Regions from separate parts of the Antiquaquibacter oligotrophicus genome, predicted to be linked through region 3. Evidence: predicted binding sites of a transcription regulator. Region 3 holds the regulator's gene; each other region holds the start of a gene.
What was found. The regulator LexA, encoded in region 3, represses DNA repair genes until DNA is damaged. The targets are predictions, from matches to a motif close to TCGAACANNTGTTCGA.
Positions count from the first base shown of each region.

Region 1 (6,878 bases), 1.4 Mb from region 3:
GGGCAGAAGTGCAGTTCGCGGGTTGCGGAGTTTGCCGACGACAAACTCCTCCTTGAGTTCGAGACCCACGACGAAGAAGAAGATCGCGAGCAGACCGTCCGCCGCCCATTGACCCACCGTGAGGTTCAGGTGGAGCGCCTCAGGGCCGAAACGGAAGTCGCGAACCGAGTCGTAGAAGGGTGCGAGGGGCGTGTTGGCGAGGATGAGCGCGAGCACGGTCGCGCCGAGAAGAAGTGCGCCACCGATGGTGTCGCTCTGGAGGGTCTGATGTACACCACGCCAGATGGAGTGCGGGGCCTGCTGCGGTGGGGTGAAGTCCTGCTCAGCGGTCATGAGTGCTTTCGGGGTGCGTTGACGGTAGGAGTCGTCGTGGAGACCAACCCGCCGACCAGACTTCCCGGCGCACCGAGCATCCATTCTACCGGGGTGTGAGTTCTCCCAGCAGGGCTTGCACTCGCCGCTTGATGTCGTCGCGGATGGGGCGCACGTCCTCGATGCCTTTGCCCGCGGGGTCGACGAGATCCCAGTCCTCGTACCGCTTGCCGGGGAAGATGGGGCAGACGTCTCCGCATCCCATGGTGATGACGACGTCGGATGCCCGTACCTGCTCGGTCGTCATGAGCTGCGGTACGGCCTGCGAGATGTCGATGCCCTCTTCCGCCATGGCCTGCACGGCGATGGGGTTGATCTGATCGCCGGGCTCGGACCCGCCGGAGCGCACCTCGACGGCCCCGCCAGAGAGTTCGCGCAGGTAGCCAGCGGCCATCTGCGAGCGGCCAGCGTTGTGGATGCAGACGAAGAGGACAACGGGTTTGTCGGTCGATTCGGTCACATCAAAAGCATAGACGAGTATCTATGCATTGGCGCGTGCGACGGATGAATTCACTCCGAGTTCAACTCGGCGAGAAGCCCACGCACCCTGCGGTCGATCTCATCGCGCACCTCGCGCACGCCGTCCATGGTCATGGCTGCAGGGTCCGGCAGGTTCCAATCGAGGTAGGTGCGGCCCGGGTAAATGGGGCACGCATCGCCGCAGCCCATCGTGATCACGTAGTCGGCGGCGCGCACCACCTCGTCGGTGAGCGGTTTTGGGTACTCGCCGCCGACCGGGACACCGATCTCGTCGAGAGCCGCCACGATGAGCGGGTTGATGCTCCCGGCCGGTTGCGACCCCGCCGTGAGCACCCGCACGCGGTCTCCGGCCAGGGAACGGAGGATCGCGGAGGCCAGTTGGGATCGGCCGGCGTTCTGCACACACACGAACAAGATGTCGGGCGTGGCATCCGTGGTGATGCCGTCCGCTTCGGCAAGTGCGCGGAGGCGGTCGCCCGCGAAGTCTGCGGTCAGCGACGGCAGGAGTCGTGCGCCCCCGAGGCGCTCGGCCAGCAGCGTATGGCTCTCATCGACGTAGCGTCTGATCGTCTCGGGCGAGAACGTTCCGCGGAATCTCTCGCCCAGATCGCGAGCGATTTTGTCGAGCACGGATGTGTCGACGGCCGGTCCCGGTCGGTTCGCCCGTGTCGCTTCGAACACCTCCGCAAGGCGCTCCGGCACGATCGAATACCAGGCAACTCTTCCCTGCTGGTGGCGCTCGACCACCCCGCTCTCGGCCATGGTGCTGAGGTGATGGCTGACCGTGGGCTGGGTGAGACCGAGCGTGTTGGCGAGCTCGGTGACCGGGCGACGGCCCCCTTCGGTGTCGAGGATGAGGCGCAATAGTTGGAGGCGGGTCGGATCGGCGATCGCCCGGAGCGTGCGCGCCGACGCCTCGGCAGAGGCGCGGTCGAGGAGGAGCCTTGAGTCACCCATAGACAAGAGCCTATGCGTCGATCGTGTCGCAATCTGACTGCGCGTCGGGGTGAAATGCGGGGTGAAGACTCTCGGCTTAATCGAACATCAGTTCTAATGTGCGGTAGAATTGGCTATGACCACCACCGCTCTCGCCGCTCTCACGGACGTGGCCGAGCGTGCGCGTGCTGTGGCCTCCGAACTGATGGCTGCCGCTGCGGCAAGCCATCCGGATGACGTGCTCGCGGCGATCGCCGAGGTCGAGTCCGTCGGTCGCCTCGTCGACGCCGCGCGTATCTCGGCGATTGCCTCCGTCGCCGAGAACTCCGATCTGGCTGGTGACCTCGGTTTCGCCTCACCGACGGATGCGGTGGCCACGACAGCACGCATCTCCACGAGCGCAGCACGCTCCCGGGTGAGGGTCGCGGCCGCGATCCGGCGCGATCGCAGTATGGTCGGCGCCGAGCTGGAGGCGAAGCGTCCCGTCCTCGCACAGGCGATCACGTTGGGCCAGGTTGGAGTCGACGCGGCGATGGTCATCGTTCGAGAACTCGACGACGTCGCTCGTCGCGTCGACAAGGCCCAGCAGGCCGCCGCCGAAGAGGTCATGGTCGCGCTTGCCACGGGTGTCGATGTGGAGACCGCAACGCTCCTGCCGCCGGTTTCGGTCGACTATCTCACCATCGAACTCCGCCAGATCATCTCCGCAATCGACCCTGACGGCGCTCGGCCGCGCGAGGAGAGAGCCCTGCGGATGCGCAAGCTGCACATAGGTCGGGTCACCTCCGACGGAGGCTGCCCGGTGGGCGGCTACCTGATGCCCGAGATCGCGGAGCAGATCCGTGCCTTCGACGAGGCATCCCGTCGCTCGCCCCGCTTCACGAGCGACGAGGAGATCGACGCGAGCACAGTCGGCACCGCAATCGACGACCGCACTCCCGGTCAGCGGATGCACGACTCGCTCGCTGCGCTCGTTATCGCCGGATCCGAGGCCCAAGACGCTCCGACACTGAATGGCAGCCCCGTCACAGTCATCGTGACGGTGGACGCGAAAGATCTGAATGCCCCTGAGATCGAAACTCGAGACGGTGACCCCATCGGCACGATGGCCGGACCCGATCTGCCCGTGTCGCGCGCGGAGGTGCTCCGCTATATGGATTCCGCCGGGTACCGCGTCGTGACCCTCGATCATGGGCGGATCGTGAGCGTCAGCTCGCAGCAGCGCTGCTTCCCGTTCTCCCACCGCCTCGCGGTCGCCGCCCGCGACGGGTACCGGTGCTTTGTCCCCGGATGCACGGCGCCCCGCACGGCGCTTCAGATGCACCACGTCGTTCCCTACCGCGCGGGTGGTGCCACCCACGCCGACAACGCGATCCTCCTCTGCTATTGGCACCATCGAATCGTCGATACCGGCCCGTGGAAGTACCGGATCAGCAAAGGCGTTCCCCAGGTGCGAGGGCCTGGCATCCCCGAGTGGACGTGTCGCCCACCGAATCGAACGCGAACGAGACACTCCGCTGCCTAGACGCCGGGCGGCCGAGGGTGGGCTCGATAGCAGTACCTAGGTGAACGGTCGCTTCGGCTAAGAGGTCACGCGACCGGCCGCGGTCATGATGAGCTCCGCGATTTCGGGTGCGTGCGTGATCATCGCGAGGTGCCCGGCGTCCACTTCGATGGTGGTTGCGCCCATCCTCTTAGCGAGGAACCGCTCGAGCTCGGGCGACGTCGTGCGGTCCTCGCGCGACACCGAGTAGTACGTCGGTTTGTCGCGCCACGCGGCGACGGTCGTGCGCTCACCGAAGAGGGTGTCCGCGATCGGCCCCTGCGCTGCGTAGAGCACACGCGCGCGCCCAGCGTCAACGCCGTTGGCGAAGCTCTCGAGAAACGCGTCCTCCGAAAGCTGCGCGAACCCGCCGTGGTGTTGGAGTCCAGCGGATGCGGGTGCAGCTGGGAACCGCGCAGCGAGGGCACCATAGTCTTCGCCCGCTTCTGGCGCTCGCGCCGCGACGTAGACGAGCGCGGACACGGCCGGATGATCCCCCGCCTCGGAGATGACGGTGCCACCCCAGGAGTGTCCGGCCAGCACGGCGGGTCCGTCCTGAAGGTCGAGCGCCCGTCTCGTCGCCGCCGCATCGTCTGCGAGAGAGGTCAGGGGGTTCTGCACCGCCGTAACGCGCAGACCGTTGGCCTGCAGGATTGCGATCACATCGGCCCACGATGACCCGTCGGCGTAGGCGCCGTGAACGAGTACAACGTTGGTGACGTGCAGGGGGGCATCCGGGCTCATGAAGGCTCCTCACTCCGTAGCCTCCAGCGTGCTCCTCGTTGCGGGGGCGAGTCAATCGCCGACTGAGGCGATTCTCAGGCTCGCGGCGCACACTGGCGTGCGCGATGTGCGGATACGCTGGCTCCAGCGGTGACGACTCCTAGTCCGCGACCAGGCTCGCTTCACGATGACTTTTCTCTCGCGATCTTCCCGATCCCAGCCCCGAACCCCCCGGGGCCCGTCGCCCTGCGCGCGCGGCCCTCGCCCTCGGCGCGGCGATCATCGCCTTCGCGTTCGCTGCGGTCACAGCAGTCGCTCCGCCGCCCCAACCGAGCGACGTGCAGGAGCTCAGTTGGTACATCGACGAGAACGCGCAGTCCCTCGCGGTGGGCTCGAACGTCGCATCCACCACCATCACGCGGGATTCGTACGCCGCAACACCGGGCGTCGACACCCTCGTCGCGGGCGGCACCAACTACGACTGGGCGAAGCTCGTGCTGCTGCTCGGTGGGTTTCCCATCACCGAGAACAACGTGACGGTCTTCACCCGATGGATGCGTCAAGAGAACTACGTCGACAGTTGGTGGAACCGCAACAACCCCCTCAATAACGGGTGGGGTTCCGGCGGGGGCGGGGGACTCGGCAGCTACGACAACCTCGTGATCGCGGCCGAGAACGCGGCCGAAGCGCTCAATACTCTGCCGAAGTACTCGGGCATCGTCGAGGCGTTCCGCGCCGATTCGCCGACCCAGGTCACGGAGAACGCGATCTGGTACTCGGGCTGGGCGAGTGGCATGTACAACAACGGAGCCCATTGGGCGTACAACCCGGTGCCGGTTGTTCAGGCGCCACCGGAGGCGTGGTGAAGAAGCTCGCGGTCGCTCTCGCCGCGGCCGTCGTGCTCGCAGGCTGTGCGCCGACGGCGGATGACGCGGCCCCACGAGACGTGACCCCGGTTGTCATCACCGCCGGGGTGGACTCCGACGAGTACCTCCGCGCGAGCGCCTACGTGGAGGGCATCGTCGAGGACGGCGGCCGGTGCCGGTTCACCTTCTGGGCCGACAACGGCGCAGCCACCCGCCTCACATCGGAGGCCTCCGTGATCGACGGGCGAACCGAGTGCGGCGACGTGGAGGAGCACATCCAGCCGCTCCTCGCCGGACGATACGAGTTGACGGTCAGCTACGCGTCGGCGGCCGCCGCGGGCGATAGCGCCCCGTTCCCTCTGGAGATCCCCGCGCACTGACCGTCGTCGGCACGCCGTACGCTGATCCAGTGAGGGCAACAAACGGTGCGGTGATCGGTTCCGCCGCGATCGTGGTGTTGGGTCTCGTCTGTCAGGAGATCGGCGCGGCGGTCGCGGTGACGGTGTTCCCCGAGGTCGGCCCGATCGGTATGGTCACCCTGCGTCTGGTGTTCTCGGCGCTCATCCTTCTGGTGATCTTCCGCCCGTCGGTGCGCAGACGTAGTCGGTCCGACTGGATGACCGTCCTCCTCTTCGGTCTTGTGCTCGCGGGTATGAACGCGCTCTTCTATCTGGCTCTCGAGCGACTGCACCTCGGTGTGACACTGACCATCGAGATTCTTGGCCCGCTTGTGCTCTCCGTTGTGGTCAGTCGCCGCGCGTCGAGCTGGTTGTGGGCGCTGCTGGCGTTCGCCGGGGTTGCCGTCGTCGGCTGGGGTGGTGCCAGCGAGTTGGACCCGTTGGGTGTGGTGTTCGCGGCGGGCGCTGGCGCGGCGTGGGCTGGCTACATCCTGCTGTCGGCGCGCACGGGTGCCGCGTTCGGTCGGCTCGATGGTCTCGCTTTCGCCATGGCCATCGGGGCCATCGCGATCCTCCCCTTCGGTATCGGGAGTGCGGGCCTCGCTCTCCTTCAGCCTTGGGTGCTGCTGCTCGGTGTCGCGATTGCCGTGCTCTCGTCCACGGTGCCGTACGCACTGGAACTTATCGCGTTGCGTCGGCTGCCGGCATCCGCGTTCTCGATTCTGTTGTCTCTCGCGCCGGCGCTCGCGGCCGTTGCCGGTTTTGTGATCCTCGGGCAGGCCTTGTCGTGGGCGGATGCCGCGGGTATTGCTCTCGTTGTTGTGGCGTCGATGGGCGCCGTTCGTGCGGCGGCGCGAACCGATCACGTGGAGACGGACGAGCCCACTCCGTAACGCTGGTATAGTTTCGGGGTTGGCTTTCGCCGACTGCGCGCCCGTAGCTCAATGGATAGAGCATCTGACTACGGATCAGAAGGTTGGGGGTTCGAGTCCCTCCGGGCGCACAAAACGAGAAGACCCCGTCACGAAGTGGCGGGGTCTTCTCGTTTTCTGGCGTTGCGAGGGCGAGAACCCCTCGTGGGCCCCCGCTGAGCAGTCCGGCGGAGCGCGCAGCGATCTGTCGGCGGCTCAGTAGGGGAGTCGAGTCCCTCCGGGCGCACCCGGCGCGAGTCCCTCGGGGCGCACCCGCTCATCCCGCACCTCGCTCAACCCCGCCGAAACGCGTCCGGCGTCAGCACGAGCAGGTGCGACCGACCGTTGCGGTGCAGCAAAGTGAACCCGAGTCGGTCGGCGAGCGCGAGCGATCGCTCGTTTCCGTCTTCCACGACGGCGAGCACCATGCGCGCCCCGACATCTTTGAATGCGACGTGCAGGATGCCCCGCACTGCCTCAGTCGCGAAGCCTTTGCCCTGGTGCTCTGGGCTGAGCAACCAGCCGACCTCGACCGCACGGGCGTCGGAGGCGACGGTGCGCAATTGCAACGACACGTCGCCGACGAGTTGCCCGCGGTGGGTTACGGCGAGGGCGAGAAAGTCGTCGGTCTGCCACAGGGTGGTGTGCC
Region 1 is NZ_CP085036.1:1,726,265-1,733,142, forward strand. Features, by position in the region: gene nhaA (Na+/H+ antiporter NhaA) at 1-333, opposite strand, end outside; gene LH407_RS08585 (arsenate reductase ArsC) at 419-766, opposite strand; gene LH407_RS08590 (metalloregulator ArsR/SmtB family transcription factor) at 883-1,809, opposite strand; gene LH407_RS08595 (HNH endonuclease signature motif containing protein) at 1,925-3,313, shown strand; gene LH407_RS08600 (alpha/beta fold hydrolase) at 3,371-4,075, opposite strand; gene LH407_RS08605 (hypothetical protein) at 4,393-4,920, shown strand; gene LH407_RS08610 (hypothetical protein) at 4,914-5,300, shown strand; gene LH407_RS08615 (EamA family transporter) at 5,330-6,211, shown strand; tRNA gene LH407_RS08620 (tRNA-Arg) at 6,249-6,321, shown strand; gene LH407_RS08625 (GNAT family N-acetyltransferase) at 6,523-6,878, opposite strand, start outside.
Region 1: a site for LexA is predicted at 1,890-1,905, ahead of LH407_RS08595 (HNH endonuclease signature motif containing protein). Genes of this name have one in related genera too.

Region 2 (6,878 bases), 590 kb from region 3:
CCGACGGTCGCCACGAGAAGTTCGGGGAACCACGCGTTCGCTGGCCGCACGATATCCACGAGACCCGTGTCGACGAGGATGAGCGGGTACCACTGCAGGCCCTCCTCGAGCACGTAGTCGCCGGGCGATGCGTCGATGGGCTCGGCGTAGGCGGAGATACGCGCCCACTGATCGTCGGTAAACGTGCCGGAGATGGTTTCGCTCGGAGAGGTCACGCTCCCATCCTCGCCGACGTCGGCTCACACACCTAGAACCCACCACTCAAAAGAGCGTCGGCTGGTTCAGTTGCTGCACTACGGCCGGTGTGCGTGCGGGAGGAGCCCACGTCGCGCGTGAGTCGAACCCGTACTCCTTCATGAGCGCGCCCATCTTCTCGCGAAGCCACTGACGGTAGGCCTTGGGTGCAGAGGACGACCCTGAATACATGGACCGGTAACGACCGACGAGCCCAGGATGCTCGCGCTCGAGCCACTGGAAAAACCACTCCCGCGCCCCGGGCCGCAAGTGCAACGCGCCGTACGTGAGGCGCGTGGCACCCGCTTCTCGGATCGACGACAGCGCAGCGCTGAGATGCGCCCTCGTATCGGTCAGGTAGGGCAGAACGGGCATAACAAACACGGAGACGTCGAAGCCCGCGTCGACGGCAGCGCGCACGGTCGCCAGCCGCGCGGCCGTCGTGGGGGTACCCGGCTCGATGCTCTGCTGGAGCTCGTCGTCGTAGACGGCTATCGACATCGCGATGTGGATGGGCACGCGGTCTGCGGCCTCAACAAGGAGAGGGAGGTCGCGGCGGAGCAGCGTTCCCTTCGTGAGGATCGAAAACGGAGTGCCGCTGTCGGCGAGCGCAGTGATGATGCCGGGCATCAGCCCGTAGCGCCCCTCCGCCCGCTGATACGGGTCCGTGTTGGTGCCGAGTGCGACGGGATCGCGATCCCATTTGGGCTTCGCGAGTTCGGCGCGCAGCACCTCGGCGACGTTGACCTTGACAACAACCTGGTTATCGAAATCGCTGCCCGCATCGAGGTCGAGGTACTTGTGTGTGTTCCGCGCGAAACAGTAGACGCAGGCGTGTGAGCACCCGCGATAGGGGTTGACGGTCCAGTCGAAGGGCATTGCGCTCTGCCCGGGCACACGGTTGAGGGCACTCTTGGCCATGACTTCGTGAAACGTCATGCCGGCAAATTCGGGAGTGCGCACCGATCGCACGAGACCAGACAACCCGATAAGCCCCTGATCTGCCGTTACCGATTGCCCGCTCCACCGCATTGCGACAGTAGAACATATGTTCGAGACGTGAGCAACCCCCGAGGTGTTACGTCGCATTCGGCCCCCGAATACGGGCGGAAGCACGTGACCCCAAGGATGGGGATGGTCGATAGGGTCGTGCCATGAGCGCGCCGACCGTCTCGATCGTCATCCCCGCCTACAACGAGGAGGATACGATCCGGCACTGCCTCATGGCGTGCATCGACCAGACCTCGCCCGCCCTCGAGATCATCGTCGTCAACAACAAGTCGACGGATGGCACGGCCGCGGCTGTTGAGGCGATGCAGGCCGCGTTCCCTGAGGCGAGCATCCGGCTCATCGAGCAAAACGATGTGCAGGGAATCACGGCCACCCGCAACGCGGGATTCAACGCTGCGGTCGGTGACGTGATCGGCCGTATCGACTCGGACTCGGCGATCATGCCGGACTGGGTCGAGCAAGTGCAGGCGGCATTCGCGGATGGCACGATCGACGCCGCGAGCGGATCCGTCGACTACTACGACATGCCCATGCGGGCCTTCGGCCACAAAGCCGACGATGCATATCGCAAGATCCAGGCGAAGCTGGCCGGCGACTACGTTTTTCTCTTCGGCAGCAATATGGCACTGCGACGCGATGCCTGGCTCGCCGTGCGTGACGAGGTGCACGACGATCGCGAGGACCTCATGCACGAGGACCTCGACCTCGCCATTCATCTCGCACTCGCGGGCAAACGAATCGCCTACGTCTCGGCGATGGAAGCGGGTATGTCCGCCCGACGGCTCGATTCGAGCCCCAAGGACTACCTCTTCTACGTGGAGCGATTCAAGCGAACGTACGAGAAGCACGGCATCCATGACGTCCGTCTGCTGGCGCCCATGGTCGTGCTGCTCGGTGTGTACCCCGCACTCCACGCGGAGCGCGCCATCTCGGGCAGGCGTGGGGCCGCCCGCACCGAACATCAACCGATCCAGGGGGAATCGTGAGTCCAGAGTTCATCGTCGGGGGCATCTACGTCGCCCTCTGGTTGTTCTTTATCTACGCGTTCGCGGGTGTGCTCGTGGAGATGCTCTACTGCTGGACCATCGAGTACCGCGGAGTGGTGGAGTCCCGATTGGGCCTGCTCTACCTCCCGTTCAACCTCCTCTACGGCGCGGGCGGCCTCATCATCACCCTCGCCCTGCTCCCCTACTTCGATAACCCGTTTGTCGTGTTCGGTCTCGGCCTCGTGGTGGGCACGGTGCTGGAGTACTTCACGAGCCTCTTCATGGAGAAGGCCTTCGGGGCGGTGTACTGGGATTACAGCAAGGAGTTCCTCAACATCCAGGGGCGTGTGTGCCTCAAGTACGCCCTCATGTGGGGCGGTCTGTCGCTTGTGCTGCTCTACGTCCTCGACGTCGTGAACGTGCAAATCCTCCTCATGATCCCCGTGTGGATCGGTCTGCCCGTGTTGGGGCTGCTCATCGTGGCCACGATCCTCTCGGTCATCCTCACCCTCCTCGCCTACCGCCGCACCGCGCAGAAAAACGCCTACCTCCGTGCGAAGCGGGACGGCAAGGATGCGACGCTGCCGAACCCCGCGTGGGCGCGCCTCGTCGACCGGCTCGTACCCGACTCGGTGCTCATCAACACGTTCCCGCGGATGAGTCTCATCACCGAGTATCAGGAGCTCAGCGGTCACCACCGCAAGCTCATCGTGTGGCTCCCCACGATCGGCAAACCGACGCAGAAGACCGTCGAGGCCGGCGAGCGCGCTCGCGACCAGGAAACGAACCGCCTGCTCGCCGCGGGGTTCTAGCTCTCGACGATTCGACTCACGCGCACGTGGACGGTGGCGCGTGTGCCGTCGGGCACGGCGTCGAGGAGTGCCGCCGAGACCGCCGCCGCAATCTCCGGTGCGCGTTCGCGCGAGTCGACGGCGATACTCGCGACGATGGCCAATGAACCGTCGGACTCGCGCACGTCCACGAGGCTCGGCGACTCGCTTCCTGCGGCGAGCTGCCGCACGGTTGTGACAATCGCGGGCCGAGCCGAGTAGAGCGCAACGACCCCCGGCACCTCGCGAGCGACCGCGTCGAGCCCTGTCGACAGGGCGCTGAGATCGGTCATGAGGGGCTCCCGTCGTCGGTGGGCAGGGCCAGGTGCACGTCAGTGACGGTCACGTCGATGCTGTCGATCGTCAATTCGGTGTGCGCCAGGAGCTGGCTGTACACGCGCTGGCGCACCGCCTCGGCGACGTCCGGAACGGGGCTGTTCAGCACCACGCTGATAGTGACGTGCACACGGATGCCCTCGCCCGGCACCGTCACGTCGCCGTCGAGTGAACACGACCCGACGACCACACCCTCCACGGAATCGCCTGCAGCACGCACGAGCTCGCGCACGGCACCCTCAGTGACGGTGAGGGTCGTGTCAGGGTTCGGGGAGGCGAGGGGGATGTCGCGTCCTGCGCGCACCTCGCGGCTGATCGAGGCGAGCAGCCCGCCGAGCCAACCCTCGTCGAGCGCGGGATGCTCGCGCACATCCTGTTCGACGAGGTCCCGGGCGAAGCCACCGACGCGTTCCATCGAGTCGAGCATCGCCTGGCATTCCGGGCTGTTGTCGATCGCCGCAATCGCTGGCGTGCGCCCGCGATCCAGGTACGCGCTCAAATCCTCGATGGTGTACCCGGTATCTCCGACACCCAGGTCAGCTCGCTCGTCCGTCATCGCCACACCTCCATTTCGCGAACGACGGTGGCCCTGGCTCGCGCAAGCTTGCCGCGCACCGTCGCCACCGACATCCCCAGTCGTTCCGCGATCTCCTCATAGCTGTAGCCACCCATCTCTTTGAGCACCCAGCACTGCCGTTGACCTTCGGGTAGCGCGTCCAGTACCGCCGAGAGCGCTTCGAGCCGCGATGAGGCCACGGCACGGGCATCCGGGGTCGAGCCTTCGTCGTCTGGCTGCTCCTCGTCGAGCTCATCGGACTGTCGGCGGGCACGGATGCTGTCCGTGGCCTTTCGCGAGACGATGCTCGTCAGCCAGGCGCGAACCTTGGACGGGTCCTGGAGCGAGGCAAGCTGCGCCCACGCGGTGATGAGCGAGTCCTGAACGACGTCATCCGCGTCGGCGACCGACTTCGTCAAGCGGATCGCGAAGGCGCGGAGAAACGGGCCGTGCCGTCGGACGAGCACCTCGAAGGCCGCCGTGTCGCCGTCTGCTGCGCGCTGCGCGAGGATGCCGTCGCTCGCCGAATCGAGAGGCGTCATCGCGCTCTCAGAATCCTCACAGCAAAAACTCCACTCCGCACCGTGACGTTCTCCGAATTCAGTACGTCTGCTCTAGGACAACGATAAACGGCCCCACAAGGGCCGACGAGCAAGGAGAGAACATGGCTGAGAAGGTCATCACCACGGCAAGCCCCATCGTCGCAGGCTCGGCAACCGGAAAGACCGTCATCGTCGACCCCGTGGTTGCCAAGATCGCGGGAATCGCAGCCCGCGAGGTTCCGGGGGTTTTCGCTCTCGGCGGCGGTGCCGCCCGAGTGGTTGGCGCCATTCGCGAGGCGATCGGCGGAGCTGACCTCGGTCAGGGAGTCAAGGTCGAGGTTGGGGAGACCCAGGTCGCCGTTGATGTGACGATCGTCGTCGCCTACCCGGAGCCCCTCCAAGTTGTGGCCGCCGACGTTCGCGCCGCTGTGGCCCGAGCGATCGAGCAGCTCGTCGGTATGGAGGTCGCCGAGATCAACGTGACCGTCTCTGACGTACACATCCCCGGCGAGGACGACACCGAGACCGAGGTGCGCGTCTCATGACCGGTGTGACCTTCGGTGTCGGAGCCGGGCTCGCTCTCGCGGCGATAGCTCTCGCCTTCGGATTCTGGGGCTTCCTGCTGGCGGTCGTTTTCGCGACCATCGGCGGGGTTGCCGGTGCCGCGGCGAGTGGTCGACTCGATCTGCGAGCCGTCGCCGATGCGGCGCGGGGTCGCCGCGGTCTCTGATGCAGGGCGGACGGGTGGCGATCACCGCCCGCGCCCTCGAGGCGGTGGCGCGGGCGGTGGCCGCCGGTCACCTCGGTGTCGCGGCATCCGACGTCGGGGTGACATTGCGTGACCGCGACGGCAGGTTGGCGGTCCGCGTGGATGCTCCGCTCGGCGTGACAACCGGAGGCCCTGGCATCCTCACGCGGGTCGGCGAGGCGCGCACCACCATCGCGCGCGACGTAACGCGGCTCACCGGCAGCCAGATCGGCTCCGTCGATATCCGCATCACAGCAGCACACATCACGAAAGGACCACGAGTCTCATGAACGAGCAGCGTCTCTACCAACGCGTGACGCGTCGAGCGCTTCACCGCTCCCGCTCGCTCGCGGTGTGCGTCGCGCTCCTGCTTCTTGCGGTGGCTGCGGCGTACGTCGCCGCGGAAGCGGTTCTGGCGGCGATCGGTCAGCCGGCTCTGCTCGCTACACCCTCCCAGATCGCAGCGGCAGTCTCGGAGCCCGGTCCCACAACGTTGGCCGTTGCGGCCGCCGCGGGAATCGTGGGGATCATCCTCGTGGTCATCGCGGTTGCGCCCGGCCGACGCCCACGACGCGTGCTCTCGCACGATCGACTTGCGGTGATCGTGGACGATTCGGTTCTCGCGAGCTCGATGTCCCGTGTTGCTCGGGGCGCGGCATCCGTCGGTCAGGGTCGTGTGCGGACCGAGGTCGGCGGTCGCCGGGCGTCCATTTCGGTGACGCCCACGAGTGGCTTCCCCGTCGATGCCGCTGCGGTCCAAGCGGCGGCGGACGATCTCACTGACCGTCTCGCCCTCCGTTCGCGTCCGCGCGTGCGGGCCGTCATCGCCGAGAGCGGGGTGGTGGGCTCATGACCTCGAGCAATCGTGTGATCAACCGGATGCTGCTGGCGCTCGTCGGCCTCGCGGCGCTGGTAGCGGCTGCCTACGTGACGGTGCGCGCGTACCCCGCCCTCATCCCGACAATCTCGATTCCCGCCCTCCCCGCGGTCGAGGGCGCGGCCCTCTGGTACCTCGCGGGAGCCAGTGGGATCGTCGTAGCGCTCTCGATCGCCTGGATCGTGACGCGGGGTCGAGGGAGCACGCATGACGTGATTCACGAGAACACGCCGTTCGGCGTCGTGGAGGTGGATGTGCGGGTCGTCTCGGATCTCGTGTCGGCGCAGCTCGCAAACCGGCAGGACATCGTCGGGGTGAGTGTGAATGCCTACCGTGTCCGCCGCGCAGCGACCCTCGCCCTCACGGTGACGGTTCGCTCGGGCGCCGACATCGAGCGAGTGCGCGATGACGTTGCGCTGGCCGTGGCCGAGGTCGACACACAACTCGAAAGCAGACTTCCGGTGGTCGTTCACATCACCGGGGCGCGCATCATCCGTGCGCGCGAGAAGCGCGTCTCCTGATCGGGACGCCCAACGAAAGGAGCCCATCATGGGTGCAGACGACAAGATCAAGAACGCAGCCGAGGATCTCATCGGCAAGGGCAAGGAGGCGGTCGGCAAGGTGACCGGTAACGACAAGCTCGTCGCCGAGGGCAAGGCCGACCAGGTGAAGGCGGCTGCGAAGGACACCGTCGAGGACGTCAAAGACGCCTTCAAGAAGTAATCCCTCAACAGAGGGCGGGGCCCGGTCGGATCTTC
Region 2 is NZ_CP085036.1:911,878-918,755, forward strand. Features, by position in the region: gene LH407_RS04485 (FAD-dependent oxidoreductase) at 1-215, opposite strand, end outside; gene LH407_RS04490 (Rv2578c family radical SAM protein) at 262-1,266, opposite strand; gene LH407_RS04495 (glycosyltransferase) at 1,389-2,231, shown strand; gene LH407_RS04500 (putative ABC transporter permease) at 2,228-3,043, shown strand; gene LH407_RS04505 (hypothetical protein) at 3,040-3,354, opposite strand; gene LH407_RS04510 (Asp23/Gls24 family envelope stress response protein) at 3,351-3,953, opposite strand; gene LH407_RS04515 (RNA polymerase sigma factor) at 3,950-4,495, opposite strand; gene LH407_RS04520 (Asp23/Gls24 family envelope stress response protein) at 4,618-5,040, shown strand; gene LH407_RS04525 (hypothetical protein) at 5,037-5,225, shown strand; gene LH407_RS04530 (hypothetical protein) at 5,240-5,533, shown strand; gene LH407_RS04535 (hypothetical protein) at 5,530-6,096, shown strand; gene LH407_RS04540 (hypothetical protein) at 6,093-6,641, shown strand; gene LH407_RS04545 (CsbD family protein) at 6,670-6,843, shown strand.
Region 2: a site for LexA is predicted at 1,275-1,290, ahead of LH407_RS04490 (Rv2578c family radical SAM protein). Genes of this name have one in related genera too.

Region 3 (6,878 bases):
CGCATCCGAGATCGAGAAGGTTTCCGCCCGGTGGTGGGGGAGGGACGCTCGCGAGGAGCACCTGTGTGCCTGTGTCAATGCGGTCGGGGCTGAAGACGCCACCCGCCGTAATCACGTCGCGGTCAACACCGGCGATGCGCACGTGAACGGTCCGCGGCTTGAGCTCACTTCCCGGGGAAGAAGAGAAGTAGTGCTCGTTTGCCATGCAGAGAACTTACCGAAGAGAAGAGAAATAGGGTTAACACACAATGACGACAGACAAACTTTCGCAATCCGCCGCAACGGGCAACGACGCCGCCGAGCAGAGCGATGCGGAGCGTGTGCTGGTGCGGCAGTCCACGCAGGCGGCAACGGTGTCGCGGTTCGGATCGGCAACCGCGCTTGCACTCCAGGACGATGCCCACTACGAGGATCTTCGCGACGGCGAGCAGTTCGATCGAGAGGATCGGCAGGCGCTTCGGCGCGTACCTGGCCTCTCGACCGAGCTCGAGGACGTCACCGAGGTTGAGTATCGACAGCTTCGCCTGGAGAACGTTGTCCTCATCGGGGTCTACTCCGCTGGCACAGTGCAGGATGCCGAGAACTCCCTGCGCGAGTTGGCGGCGCTGGCCGAAACGGCGGGCGCCGTGGTTCTCGACGGGCTGCTTCAACGCCGGCCGCACCCCGACCCGAGCACGTACTTCGGTAAGGGAAAGGCCGAGGAACTTCGGGACGTCGTGGCTGCAACAGGAGCCGACACGGTCATCGCCGACACTGAGCTCGCCCCGAGTCAGCGCCGTGCGCTCGAAGACGTCGTGCGAGTGAAAGTTATCGACAGGACAGCGGTCATTCTCGACATCTTCTCTCAGCACGCCAAGAGCCGCGAGGGTCGGGCGCAGGTCGAACTCGCGCAACTCGAGTACCTTCTTCCGCGACTTCGCGGTTGGGGTGAGTCCATGTCCCGCCAGGCCGGTGGCCAGGTCGGCGCCGGAACGGGAATGGGGAGCCGCGGACCAGGTGAGACGAAGATCGAACTCGATCGACGTCGCATCCATTCGCGCATGGCCAAGCTCCGCCGCCAGATCAAGGGCTTCGCTCCTGCTCGCGAAGCGAAGCGGGCCAACCGTAACCGCTTCGAGGTGCCGAGTGTGGCCATTGCGGGGTACACGAACGCAGGCAAATCGAGTCTCCTCAACCGCATCACACGCGCCGGAGTGCTCGTGGAGAACGCTCTGTTCGCAACCCTGGATGCCACGGTCCGCCGCTCGAGCACGCCAGACGGTCGTCTGTTCACACTCGCGGACACGGTCGGCTTCGTTCGAAACCTGCCGCACCAGTTGGTGGAGGCATTCCGTTCGACTCTCGAGGAGGTCGGTCAGTCCGACGTCATCGTCCACGTCGTTGATGCGTCGCACCCGGATCCGGCAGGTCAGCTTGCCACCGTCCGCGACGTCATCGGTGAACTGGGCGCTCGTGACATCCCCGAGATTGTTGTCTTCAACAAGTCAGATCTTGCCGACGACGATCACCGACTCGTGCTTCGCGGCCTGGAGCCGAATGGTGTGTTCGTCTCGGCGCGCACCGGCGAGGGTGTCGACGAGTTGCTCGCGCAGATCGCGGAGCTCCTCCCGAGCCCCGAAATCGAACTCGACCTCCTCGTGCCCTACGACCGTGGCGAGATCATCTCGCGCCTCCATGTCCAGGGCAGGGTGCTCAGCACCGAGTACGAAGAGTCGGGAACTCGTGTTCGTGCCCTCGTCCACCCCGGACGAACAGCTGAACTCGAAGCGTTTGTTGTGTCGGCGTAACACTGCGTCATCGCCGGGCTCGGCTGCTTAGACTCGTCATGTCGGGTGACCCCGACAGGTGCGACAGCCGAGCCCGGCACCCGCCCCAACGGATTGCAGAGTTCTGGCTACCGGAGGGTGTGTGCGACGTGAGTGAGCGACCGCATTTCCCCGCGCGCCCGACGTTCTCGTTTGAGCTCTATCCGCCGAGATCGGGTGACGCCGAGGCCGCGCTGTATGCCTCGATCGCAGAACTCGTGGCTGCGTCGCCGGAGTTCATCTCGGTGACGTACGGCGCAAGTGGTTCGACCCGAGGACTCTCCCTTGCCGTGCTCACGCACATGTTGTCGACGACGTCGGTCAAACCGATGGCCCATCTGACGTGTGTTGGTTCCTCCTACGCGGAGGCCAGCGGGCTCATCCGGGAGTTCCTGGATGCCGGCATCACGAGCTTCCTTGCCCTTCGGGGAGACCCGCCAGCGGGGTCGACAGAGGATGATGACTTCCTCGGTGACCTCGGCAGTGCCGGCGAGCTCGTGCAACTCATCCATCGTGTGCAGAAGGAGCGGGAGCCCTTCCGCTTCGGCGATGTGCCTGGATTCCCCGGTGCCAAACGAGTGGAGAGCGGCGAGAAGGTCACGATTGCGGTTGCGGCGTTCCCGAACGGCCATCCGCGATCGCGATCGGTTGAGCAGGATCTCGACACCCTGCTCGCCAAGGAAGCCGCGGGTGCGAATCTCGCGATCACCCAGTTGTTTTTCCACGCGGACGAGTACCTCAGCTTCGTCGAGCGTGCACGCGAGGCGGGAGTGACGATGCGAATCCTGCCCGGGATCATGCCCGTGCTGAGCATCCGACGCCTGGAGCGGATCATCGAGCTTACGGGCGAGGAGACTCCCGTTGACCTCCACCGTGCGCTCGAGAGCGCTGGCGACGAGGAAGCCCAGCGACGCGTCGGAATCGCCCACGCGATCGAGCTCGGGACGTCACTACTCGACGGGGGCGCCCCCGGCCTTCACCTGTATACCTTCAACCAACATTCGGCACCTCTCGCCGTGCTTCGCGGGGTCGGACTCCTCGATGACGCGGCACGATACCCATCACTGGAAGAAAGCGACATCGCATGACCGTCTCATTCCCCACCGGCACAATCCTCGGTTACCCGCGCATCGGCCGTCGACGCGAGCTGAAGCGCGCGGTCGAGGCCTTCTGGGCAGGAAAGATCAGCGCAGAGGAACTGGAGCAGTCCGCTTCTGAACTCCGAGCGGCAACGCGTGAGCGGCTCGTCTCCCTCGGTCTCGGGCGATCCGATTCGTCCATTCCCGAGGCGTTCAGCTTCTACGACCAGGTCCTGGACGCCGCCGTCACAGTAGGTGCAGTGCCGGAACGATTCGCGCGTTTGGTGAAGGAAGACGGGTCCGTCGACCTGGCCGGCTACTTCACGATTGCGCGAGGCGAGGGTCAGGACGCACCCCTCGAGATGACGAAATGGTTCGACTCGAACTACCACTACCTCGTGCCGGAGATCGGTCCGGAGACCGACTTCCACCTGGCATCGGATCGCCTCGTGCGCGAGGTGGCGGAGGCGACGGTCGCGGGATACCGCACTCGACCCGTCATCGTCGGTCCCGTCACCTTCCTCCTCCTGAGCAAGCCGAGCGACGGTGCCCCGGCGGATTTCCAGCCGATCGATCGTCTGGACGACCTCCTCCCTGTTTATGCCGAGTTGCTCGCGGCACTGACGGCAGCCGGCGCGGAATGGGTTCAACTCGACGAGCCTGCGCTCGTGAGCGAGAGCATTGACGTACCTCGTGAGGTCGTTCTCGAGGCCACTCGCCGCGCCTACGAGGCGCTGGGGTCTTCGGTCGTGCGGCCCGCCATTTTTGTTGCGTCGCCTTATGCTTCGCTCGACGACGCACTCCCCGTGCTCGCGTCAACGCCCGTGGAGGCTATAGGGCTAGATCTGGTCAAGGGCTCACTCCCGTCGGGCTTCACCACGGACAAGGTTCTCGTCGGCGGGGTCATCGACGGACACAACGTATGGCGCGGCGACCTCGACAACGCGTTTTCCGCGCTCGAGAGACTGCGGAGTTCAAACCCGAACGTGGCCGTGTCGACATCGACGAGCCTCTTCCACGTGCCACACGACGTTGAGGATGAGCCGTTGCTCGAAGGCTGGTTGAAGAGTTGGCTCGCCTTCGCCGATCAGAAAGTGGCCCAGGTGTCGATCCTGGCCAAGGGTCTCACCGAGGGTCGGAATGCCATTGCGGACGAGTTGCAAGCGGCCACGGATGCCCTCGAAGCCCGTCACGCGGCAGCGGGCGTGCACGACGGCGCCGTGCGCGAGCGCGCTGCATCCCTCACTCCGAGCGACTTCTCGCGCGGCGACTACTCCGCGCGGCTGGCAGCGCAGGAGGAGGCTCTGCATCTCCCCTTCCTGCCGACGACGACGATCGGGTCTTTCCCCCAGACCGGCGACATCCGGAAGGCTCGTGCTGCACTCGTGCGGGGCGAACTCAGCCACGATGACTACGTGGAGGCCATGCGTGCCGAGATCCGTCGAGTCGTCGACCTCCAGGAGGAAATCGGCCTCGATGTCATCGTGCACGGCGAGCCCGAACGCAACGACATGGTTCAGTACTTCGCGGAGAATCTGGACGGTTTCGCGGTGACGCAGAACGGCTGGGTGCAATCTTACGGATCGCGCTGTACGCGCCCGTCGATCCTCTGGGGCGACGTCTCACGTCCTGCGCCCATCACTGTCGAGTGGTCGACGTACACCCAAAGCCTCACATACAAGCCCGTGAAGGGCATGCTCACGGGACCGGTAACGATCCTGGCCTGGTCGTTCGTGCGTGATGACCAACCGCTGCGAGAGACAGCGAACCAGGTGGCCCTCGCCTTGCGCGATGAGATCGCGGACCTCGAAGCGGCGGGCATCGGAATCATTCAGGTCGATGAACCGGCGTTGCGTGAGTTGCTCCCCCTCAAGAAGAAGGATCACGACGACTACCTCGACTGGTCGGTCGGTTCGTTCCGGCTCGCGACGGCCGGCGTAGAGGACCGCACTCAGATCCACACTCACCTGTGTTATTCGGAGTTTGGTGTCGTCATCGACGCCATCAACCGTCTCGATGCCGACGTCACGTCGATCGAAGCGGCTCGCTCGAAGATGGAGGTCGTGCCGGACATCAAGCGCAGCGGATTTGGGCGTGGCATCGGACCCGGGGTCTACGACATCCACTCTCCACGAGTGCCCTCGGTCGAGGAAGTCTCCGAACTCATCGAAATCGCCCTCGGTTCCATTCCGGAGCGCCAGGTGTGGGTGAACCCGGATTGTGGTCTCAAGACGCGCGGCTACGACGAAACCGTCCAGTCACTCGCCAACGTTCTCGAGGCCACACGAGCGGCGCGAGCGAAGGCGACCGTCTAGCGGACCTAGGGGTGTGGCGGTGTTACACCGCGCGTAGGACCGCCACAACCTTGCCGAGCACCTCCGCGTGGTCACCCAGAATGGGTTCGAACGCAGAATTTCGGGGGAGAAGCCAGGTGTGTCCGTCGCGCTGGCGGAACACTTTGACCGTTGCTTCGCTGTCGAGCATGGCCGCGACGATATCGCCGTTAGTGGCGTCACTCTGCTGACGCACGACGACCCAATCGCCGTCGCAAATGGCCGCATCGATCATGGAATCACCGACAACCTTGAGCATGAACAGCTCTCCCTTGCCCACGAGCCTGCGGGGGAGGGGGAAAACCTCATCAATTTGCTCGTCTGCCGTGATGGGAATTCCGGCAGCGATCCTGCCGACGAGGGGCACGAGGGCCGCGTCTCCCACCGACGGGGCACCGCTCTCGACAACCGAACCCGTTTCCAGCTCGGGAAGGTCGATGAGTACTTCCATTGCGCGGGGGCGATTCGGGTCGCGCCGGAGGTAGCCACTCAACTCGAGTTGACCGAGTTGATGGGTGACGCTGGAGAGGGATGCGAGGCCGACAGCGTCGCCGATCTCGCGCATGCTCGGCGGATAACCGCGGGTCGCGACGGATCGCTGAATCACGTCAAGGATGGCCATCTGCTTCTCGCTGAGGCTCTTGCGGCGACGGGTGGCTGGTTTTTCGCCGAACTGTTCAGGCGTTGCGTCGGTCACGGTCCCTCATCTCCGCCCCGCGATGGAATGTCGGTGGCTCACTCGAAACTGTATCCAGAACGGATGCTCGAAACAAACACATCTTCGAGTGTGTCGGGGTTATCGCCGCGAGCAGTTCGAAGATGACCTTGATTTTCTCGTAGATCGAAGTTATGTTCGGTACAGACGTTCTACAGACTTCGTATCCGGTACTCCCGGCCGAGTACCGGATACGAAACCCCGTTCGACCGACTCGGGTTTCAGGATGAGGAGCACACGATGAGCACGATGACTTTTCCCTCGATGACGTATTCGGCCTCGGTCCGCCCCGCCCAGCCGCGCTTGCGCATCACTCGACGGGGTCGTCGTGTCCTGTTCGGGATGCTGGTGACGCCGGTGATTGCTGTTGCTCTCGCGTTCGCAATCAATGGGGGCGGTGCCGTTGCCTCTCTCGAAGGGTCTACCGCCTCCTTCGACGTGGTCACTGTCGAGACCGGGGAGTCGCTGTGGCAGGTCGCAGAATCGGTTGCTCCCACCTCCGACCCACGGGAAGTGATTGACGCGATCGTCCGACTCAACCGTCTCGAGTCTGCCGATGTGTATGCCGGCCAACAGTTGACGATTCCGCTCGAGTACGCGGCCCACTGACCGCACCACGACGGATGAGCGGCTGGTTGGTGCGCCCTAAGCTTGTCCGGTGACATCCCTCGACGAACTCCCGATCAGAGACGACCTCCGAGGCAAGAAGCCCTATGGCGCACCTCAAGACCTGGTCCCCGTGCGTCTCAACGTCAATGAGAACACGCATCCGATCCCCGAAGACGTCGCGACCGACATAGTCCGTTCGCTAGCTCGGGCCGTTTTGGGGGCAAACCGGTACCCCGATCGCGAGTTCACAGAACTGCGAACCGCTCTGGCTGACTATCTCGGCCACGGTGTCACCGCCGAGAACATTTGGGCGGCCAATGGGTCGAACGAGGTCTTA
Region 3 is NZ_CP085036.1:321,085-327,962, reverse strand. Features, by position in the region: gene LH407_RS01625 (class I SAM-dependent methyltransferase) at 1-205, opposite strand, end outside; gene hflX (GTPase HflX) at 249-1,787, shown strand; gene LH407_RS01615 (methylenetetrahydrofolate reductase) at 1,916-2,893, shown strand; gene metE (5-methyltetrahydropteroyltriglutamate--homocysteine S-methyltransferase) at 2,890-5,199, shown strand; gene lexA (transcriptional repressor LexA) at 5,222-5,914, opposite strand; gene LH407_RS01600 (LysM peptidoglycan-binding domain-containing protein) at 6,173-6,541, shown strand; gene LH407_RS01595 (histidinol-phosphate transaminase) at 6,591-6,878, shown strand, end outside.